One region of the Labrys sp. F242 genome, then DNA from elsewhere that is predicted to be linked to it. Evidence: predicted binding sites of a transcription regulator. Region 1 holds the regulator's gene; the other holds the start of a gene.
The links. The regulator PhoB, encoded in region 1, activates phosphate uptake and scavenging genes when phosphate is short. The targets are predictions, from matches to a motif close to TGTCATNNANCTGTCAT.

Region 1 (4,209 bases):
GGCTCTTTCGCCATGGTCTTGCTCGCCCTCCTCATCGGCGCGCCGATCGGCATCATGGCTGGCACCTTCCTCGCCGAGGCGGGGCGCGGCAGCAAGTTCGCCGACGCGGTGCGCTTCATCAACGACATCCTGCTTTCGGCGCCGTCCATCCTGATCGGCCTGTTCGTCTACCAGATGATCGTGGTGACGACGGGCGGCTTCTCCGGCTGGGCCGGCGTGGTCGCCCTCGCCATCATCATCCTGCCGGTGGTCGTGCGCACCACCGAGGACATGCTGGCCCTGGTGCCGATCAGCCTGCGCGAAGCCGCCTTCGCGCTGGGGTCGCCGATGTGGAAGGTCATCACCTCCGTGACCTGGCGCTCGGCCCGCACCGGTATCGTCACCGGCATCCTGCTGGCCCTGGCCCGCGCCGCCGGCGAGACCGCACCCCTGCTGCTGACAGCCTTCGGCAATTCCAACTGGTCGCTCAACCTCGGCAATGCCTTTGCCAGCTTGCCGGCCGCCATCTACCAGCTCGCGCCTTATCCCGACCCCAAGGCCGTCTCGGTGGCCTGGAGCGGCGCCCTCCTCATCACCGCCGGCGTGTTGGCGCTCAATATTCTGACCCGCTTCGTGCTCGCTCCCAAGAAATGAGTGATCCCATGTCCGCTACTCCACAAGCCTCCATCGCGGTTGCCGAACGCCCCATCGCCAATCCAGCTGCCGCCGTGAAGCTCAAGGTCGAGAATCTCGACTTCTTCTATGGCGAGAAGCATGCGCTCAAGGGCATCAATCTCGACATGATCGACCGGCAGGTCACGGCCATGATCGGCCCTTCCGGCTGCGGCAAGTCCACCCTGCTGCGCGTGCTCAACCGCATGTACGACCTCTATCCGGGCCAGACTGCCAAGGGCCGCGTGCTGCTCGATGGTCAGAACGTCATCGGCAAGGAGATCGATCCGGCAGTGCTGCGCGCCCGCATCGGCATGGTGTTCCAGAAGCCCACGCCCTTCCCGATGTCGATCTATGACAACATCGCCTTCGGCGTGCGCCTGCATGAGTCGATCTCCAAGGCGGAAATGGATCAACGCGTCGAATGGTGCCTGACCAAGGCCGCCCTGTGGAACGAGGTCAAGGACCGCCTGCACGCCTCTGCGCTCGGCATGTCCGGTGGCCAGCAGCAGCGCCTGTGCATCGCCCGCACCATCGCGGTGAAGCCCGAAGTCGTGCTGCTGGACGAGCCGACCTCCGCGCTCGATCCGATCTCGACCGCCAAGATCGAGGAACTGATCGACGAATTGAAGCGGGACTTCACCATCGTCATCGTCACGCACAATATGCAGCAGGCGGCGCGTTGCGCGGATGTGACGGCCTTCTTCTATCTGGGTGACCTCATCGAGGTCGGCCAGACCAACAAGATGTTCACCACCCCGAACGACAGCCGTACACAGGATTACATCACCGGCCGCTTCGGCTGATCCCTCGGCCAGCGTCGAATTCATTTGGAGGCGGCATGTCCGACCACATCGTTACATCCTTCGATCAGGAATTGCGCGAATTGCGCAACATGATCGCCGAAATGGGTGGCTATGCAGAGAAGAGCGTAGCCGACAGCGTCGAAGCCCTGCTCAAGCGCGACACCCAGCGCGCCAAGGCCGTGATCGAGCTCGATCTGGCGATCGACAAGCTCCAGCGCCAGGTCGAGGACCGGGCTATCCTGGTCATCGCCAAGCGCCAGCCACTGGCACTCGACCTGCGCGAAATCGTCTCGGCCCTGCGGGTGGCCAACGATCTCGAACGCATCGGCGACCTCGGCAAGAACGTCGCCAAGCGCGTGGTCGCCATCCACAGCCATGCGCAGCCGGCCCAGCTCTTCGGCGGTTTCGACCATATGGCTGACCTGGTGCTCGAGCAGCTCAAGCAGGTCCTCGACGCCTTCGCCCAGCGCAATGTTGAAGAAGCGCTCTCGGTCTGGAGTTCGGACGGCGAGATCGATGCGATGTACACCTCGCTGTTCCGCGAATTGCTGACCTACATGATGGAAGATCCGCGCAATATCGGCTTCTGCACCCATCTGCTGTTCTGCGCCAAGAACATCGAGCGCATCGGCGACCATGCCACCAACATCGCCGAGACGGTGCATTACCTGGTGACCGGTGAATCGCCGGCCGGCGAGCGGCCCAAGGCGGACAACAGCACCGATCTCGTCGACCTTCCTGTGCCGGCTAAGTAACAAGGGATAGGCCATGCCTCCCAAGGTTCTGATCGTCGAGGACGAAGAAGCATTGACCCTGCTGCTGCGCTACAATCTCGAAGCCGAAGGCTATGAGGTCGACAGTGTGGCGCGCGGTGACGATGCCGAGATCCGCCTGCGCGAAAGCGTGCCGGATCTGGTATTGCTGGACTGGATGCTGCCGGGGTTGTCGGGTATCGAATTGTGCCGGCGCATCCGCATGCGGCCGGAAACCGAGCGCCTGCCCGTGATCATGCTCACGGCGCGTGGCGAGGAAACCGAGCGTGTGCGGGGTCTGGCCACCGGCGCCGACGATTATGTCGTCAAGCCCTTCTCCGTGCCGGAACTCTCGGCCCGCGTCCGCGCTCTGCTGCGTCGGGCCAAGCCCGATCACGTCGCCTCCCTGCTCAAGGCCGGTGACATTTCCCTCGACCGCGAGACCAAGCGCGTTCATCGCGGCAATCGCGAGATCCGCCTCGGCCCGACCGAATTCCGCCTGCTCGAATTCCTGATGCAGGCGCCGGGACGCGTGTTCGCACGCGAGCAATTGCTCGACAGCGTCTGGGGCCGCGACGTCTACATCGACGAGCGCACGGTCGACGTGCATGTCGGGCGACTGCGCAAGGCGATGAACCGCACGCGCGAGATCGACCCTATCCGCACGGTTCGCGGCGCCGGCTATTCCTTCGACGAGACCTTCGCCAAGCAGGCCTAGGACGGATATTTCATCGCCCGACACCAAGGCCGGCGGCTCACCGCCGGCCTTGTCGCATCACGTACCCGGTACTCGCCCGATCTAGGCGATTTCAGAGGCTTGCGATAAGACGACTTGCCAAAGAAAATGCCGGGGTTGCCATGATCCGTTCCTTGCTCGTCGCGTCGCTTTTGACTGCCAGTTCGTTGGCGCTGCTTCCCAGCGATGCCGCAGCGGCCAAGCTCAAGAAAACCTTGTGTTCGGGCGAGTTCGGTACCGGCTCCGGCTTGGCGGGCTCCTATATCGGCAAGGATTGCTTCATCGCAGCCGACAGCGACATGCAGGAGCAGGTCGCCGGTATCTGCAAGGAAGGCTCGCGATGCGAGGTCGAGGCCATGGTGGAGGTCGCACCCGATGGCAGCATGCAGATCAGGACCGTCTTGTCCGTCAGGCAGGCCGGACGCGCGCCCGCCACGCGCACGTCCTATGCCCAGAAGGCGGGCAACTATGCCGACGGCATCTATGCCTTGCAGGACGATGGCTGCGACAAGCAGGGGGCGACGCCAGGCAACCGGGTTTCCGTGCAGCTTCTACGGGCAGCCGGTCCTGCCATCCAGCTCTACGGCAAATATTGCGCGGTCATCGAGGCCGATGGCGAGGAGCCTTCCAGCGCCAAGTTCCAGGCGACGCTGCAGCTTCGATGCGGCAGCTCGCCGGCGCAGGACCAGGCCCTGCGAAGCGGCCGCTCCGGCACGGCGGAAACCATCGTGATGACCCCCGCCCCCGAGCGGCAGCTGTGGCTCGATGAAGACACATTGATCCGTTGCCCGATCAAGCGCGCCTATACACCGCAATGGTGGATCGAGGCCCCGCCCTTCAATGGCCGCTATCCCCAATAGCTTCTGCAGGCGCCGATATCAGCCCAGAGCCGCCAGGCGCCCTTGCAGATAACGGCGGATGACGGGATCACTCTCCAGCCCGATCGCCCGCGAATAGGCGTTGCGGGCCTCCTCCTGCCTTGCGGCGCGGGCCAGCAAGTCCGCGCGTGCAGCCCAATAAGGCTGGTAATCGGCGATCCGCCTGTCGCTGGCGACCTCGTCGAGCCCGGCCAATCCGGCTTGCGGTCCCGCAAGACGGGCGAGCGCCACGGCTCTGTTGATGGCAGCGACGGGGGACGCGGTCAGTAGTACCAAGGCCTCATACAGCGTGACGATCGCGGCCCAGTCCGTCGTCGCGCAGATGCGCCTATTGGCATGGGCCGATTGCAGCGCGGCTTCGAGCTGATAGCGACCGATCTGTCGCG
Region 2 (4,209 bases), 2.5 Mb from region 1:
CCTGGCCATCACCGACTATTTCCGCCCGGCGACGATCACGCTCCTGCTCAAGCGCCTGCGCGAGCGCTATCCGCAACTCAGGCTGCATGTCGCCACCCGCCAGAGCCTGATGATCGAGAGCCGCCGCGACTTCGACATCGGCCTGTCCATGCGCCTTCTCGACGACGACACGCCGGGCGAGGACGGCCGCATCCGGCTCGGCCGCGAACCCCTGTCGTGGGTGGCCTCTCCCACCCTTGCGCTCGATGGCAGCCAGCGCCTGCCGCTGGTGGTGCTTCCCGAGGCCTGCGCGCTGCAGCGCCTGATCATCCGCACGCTCAACCAGGGCGATATCGACTATGAGATCGCCCATTCGGCTGCCGGGGTCGCCGGCCTGCATCTGGCGCTCGCCGCCGGCCTGGGCGTGGCCTGCCTCAACCGTTCCGCCATACCGGCCGGCATGGCCATTCTCGACGCCGGTTTCGGCCTTCCGGCCATGCCCGACATCGAATTCTCCATCCTGCCGCCCCAGGCCGGCGAATCGGCCCTGGTAACGGAAGTCCGCCATTTGCTGTCCAAGGAGCTTGCCTGATCGCTTCGGTGCTCTAGACGCGAAGAAGGCGGCCTTTCAGGGAAGGCCGCCCGCCGAAAGCACAGCTTGCAGGTTGAAGGCGCCCTATTTCTGCGCACCCGGCCCGAAGGACTGGCCGTTCACAGTGACCTTGCGGGCGAGACTGTCGAAGTCGATATCCCAGGTCAGCCGGCCGTCAGGCCCGGTCTTCGCCAGGCCCTTCAGGAAGGCGATGCCCATGGCGGCGCGCTGCGGCCCGGGGTCGGAGCCACCGGCCTTTCCGAGAGCGGCGGCGATTCCATCCAGATTGGAGGTAGAGACCGTAGCCTTGCCCTGCTGGGCGGGCAGCAGTGAGGTTTCCCCCTGCCCCTTCACATCGTAGGCGGGCGCCGTCAGGCTCTGGCCGAAGGTGAGCTTGGGCTGGTTCGCCAGAAGCAAGGGCATCAGCACCGCTTTTAAGGCGTCGGCCTGGGCGGGTTTTGCATCGGTGCCAGCCTCGATCATCTTGCCGGCGATCGTCTCGAGATCGAGCCCTGTCAGGTTGAAATCGAGGGTAGCTTTTTCCGGCACCAGGGACTTGGCCCAGTCTGGCATCATGCCGTCCGGCAGGACGAGACCGTTCATGGCCAGATTCAGGCCGACATTGCTTGTCTTCACCAAGCCGTTCGAGGCGAGATTGGTATCCACCGAGGCAATCTTGATGATGCCCTTGGGCGTCCCCACCGTCATGTTGTCATAGCGGATCTGCGCCGTCAGCGTTTGCCACAATGGCAATACGGCCTTCAGCTTGGCCCGCGCCTGCTCCTGGGCCGCCTTGCCATTGTCGCCAGCCTTGCGGGCCGCGAAATAGGCGAGGGCCTGCATGAACTGCGGGCTGCTGAAGCCACTGGCTACGAAGGTCTCGTGCACGCGATCGGCGCGCAGCACCATGGGAGGGGCAGGGTTGGCCGGATCTTTGACGGTGACCGTCTCGACGAGGTCCAGGAGGTCGCCCGTCATGTTCAGGTCCGTCTTGCTGGCATCCCCCACCTTTCCGGTGATGGTGAAATCGATCTTGCCGATGCTAGCGTCGATGTCCTCGATGGGCGAGCGCATGGTGAAGACGGCCGACTCGCAGCTCATTGTTTGATCGGTGAATTGCACGGCCTTGGGGTCGAAAACGCCCTTTCCGATGCAATTCTTCAGGCGCTGGACCAGTTCGCTCTGAGGGCCGGCCTTTCCTGATTTGTAGGTGAAATCGAGCGAAGGCGTGGTCTGCTCGAAGATGTATTTGCCACCTCCCTGCGGCGTAAGGCGGGTGGCAAGCGGACCGAAGCTGAATTGTGCACCGTCAGCAGGCAGGCCGAGCTTGCTGCTGCTGAGATCGTAGACGAGATCGTAGCTGTCGCCATTGGGCTTGACCGTGACAATACCCTTCTCGATCACTTTCGGGCCAAGATAGCGAGCAATCTCTTCTCGGATCGCCTTGGCTCCCTGCTCGGTGGCAGGTTCTGCCATTGCCGGCGGCGAGACCAACCCGATCAGCGCGACGCTCACCAGCATTGCCTTGCGCGCAACACGGTGCTTACGCTCAGATTTCTTCAAGAAAGTCATAAAATACCCGGTCTGCTGCATGGAAGATCCCCGTCTCCCTATGCCATAACCCGATGCGCGCCGCCTGTGAATTTTTGCTGCAGGCCCCCGCATGAGACCCGTTCATCGCCCCTCTCGAGCACAGTTTACAATTCCTCCAACTATTTGACATGCCTCTGTCATGTCGGTGGCCAAGAAGGAGCGCAATTCAAGCCGGAGAGTCGCCATGCGCTTCATCGAAAGACCTTTGTCCCGCCGCCGCTTCCTGACCGCAACCGCCGCAACCGGCCTTCTCGGTGCAACGGGTTCGCTGGCGATGCCGGGGGTCTCCCGTGCCGCCGATCGTCCCCAGGTTACGGCCGGCCTGCAGTCGGGCGACGTAGCCGGCGACAGAGCCGTGCTGTGGTCGCGCACCGACCGCCCAGCCAATGCGATCTTCGAATGGTCGACCACCGAGAGTTTCAAGACCGTGAACCGGCTGCCGACGGTGACGGCCTCCCCCGAGACGGACTACACCGTGAAGATCTTGGCGGAAGGCCTGCCGGCGGACCAGGAGATCTTCTACCGCGTGCGCTTCCAGGATCTCGCCCATACCGGCGTCGAGAGCGAGGTCGTCACCGGACATCTGCGCTCGGCTCCGGCCGGGCTGCGTGACGTCTCCTTCGTCTGGTCCGGCGATACCGCCGGCCAGGGCTGGGGCATCGATGCCGACCGTGGCGGCATGAAGATCTATTCGGCCATGCTCAAGCACAACCCGGATTTCTTCATCCATTCCGGTGACAACATCTATGCCGACGGCGTGATCAAGCCCGAGGTGAAGCTGCCTGACGGCACCATCTGGAAGAACATCGTCACGCCGGAAAAGTCCAAGGTCGCCGAGACCCTCGACGAATATCGCGGACAGTACAAATACAACCTCATGGACAAGAATTTCCGCGCGCTCTATCAGCAGGTTCCTGTCATCACCCAGTGGGACGACCATGAGGTGACCAACAACTGGTCGTCCTCCAAGGACCTGCTCAGCGACGATCGCTACAAGGAAAAGTCGATTGCGGCCCTGGCGGCGCGCGCCGCACAGGCCTTCCACGAATATATGCCGATCGCCACCACTTTGGCCGAGCCGCGCCGGGTCTATCGCAAGATCCCCTATGGCCCGCTGCTCGACGTCTTCATGCTCGACATGCGCACCTATCGCGGCCCCAACGGCGACAATCTGCAGGCCACGGAAGGTGGGGAAGCCGCCTTCCTCGGCGCCGAGCAGCTTGCCTGGCTCAAGCGCGAACTCGCCAACTCCAAGGCGACCTGGAAGGTGATCGCCGCCGACATGCCGCTCGCTCTGGTGGTGTGGGACAAGGCCGACCAGAAGAAGGGCTTCGAAGCCGTCTCCAACAACGACAATGGCAAGCCGCTCGGCCGCGAGCTCGAATTCGCCGATCTCCTGCGCTTCATCAAGGCGGCCGGCGTGAAGAACACGGTGTGGCTGACGGCCGACGTCCACTACACCGCGGCCCATTACTACAACCCGGACAAGGCGGCTTTCCAGGACTTCGATCCCTTCTGGGAGTTCGTCTCCGGCCCGCTCCACTCGGGCACCTTCGGCCCGAACGACCTCGACATGACCTTCGGGCCCGAGCTCAAATATGTGAAGGCGCCGGAAGGCGGCCAGCAGAACCTGTCGCCCGCGGCCGGCCTGCAGTTCTTCGGCCATGTCGCCATCGCCGCCGACACGCGGGTGATGACCGTCACCTTGCGCGACGCCGCCGATGCCTCGCTCTGGTCGACCCAGCTCGAGCCGAAGCTCGGCTGAGTGTCATCCCGCACGCAGTGCAGCATGCAATGCTGCGCCGCAGATGCGGGACCGCATCGAGATATGGCCTCATCCGACTTGCGATCCCGGACCTGCGCTGCATCACTTCGTGCTGCAACGCGTCCGGGATGACAATATCGATCACCCCCGCACGTAAAGATCGCGATAGGTCGTCTGCAGCACGTTCTTCTGGACCTTGCCCATGGTGTTGCGCGGCAATTCGTCGACGAAGAGCACGCGCTTGGGCTGCTTGAACTTGGCGAGGCGCCCTTCCAGGGTC

Region 2: ACZYTC_RS11780 (alkaline phosphatase D family protein) is a predicted target of PhoB. The motif match lies at 2,289-2,305, and genes of this name have one in related genera.

What each region holds. Positions count from the first base shown of each region.
Region 1 covers NZ_JBVASG010000001.1:29,997-34,205, reverse strand. The annotation lists gene pstA (phosphate ABC transporter permease PstA) at 1-633, shown strand, start outside; gene pstB (phosphate ABC transporter ATP-binding protein PstB) at 630-1,457, shown strand; gene phoU (phosphate signaling complex protein PhoU) at 1,493-2,212, shown strand; gene phoB (phosphate regulon transcriptional regulator PhoB) at 2,226-2,927, shown strand; gene ACZYTC_RS00135 (hypothetical protein) at 3,068-3,805, shown strand; gene ACZYTC_RS00130 (RNA polymerase sigma factor) at 3,824-4,209, opposite strand, start outside.
Region 2 covers NZ_JBVASG010000001.1:2,512,026-2,516,234, forward strand. The annotation lists gene ACZYTC_RS11770 (LysR family transcriptional regulator) at 1-571, shown strand, start outside; gene ACZYTC_RS11775 (hypothetical protein) at 656-2,086, opposite strand; gene ACZYTC_RS11780 (alkaline phosphatase D family protein) at 2,349-3,929, shown strand; gene ACZYTC_RS11785 (malonate--CoA ligase) at 4,071-4,209, opposite strand, start outside.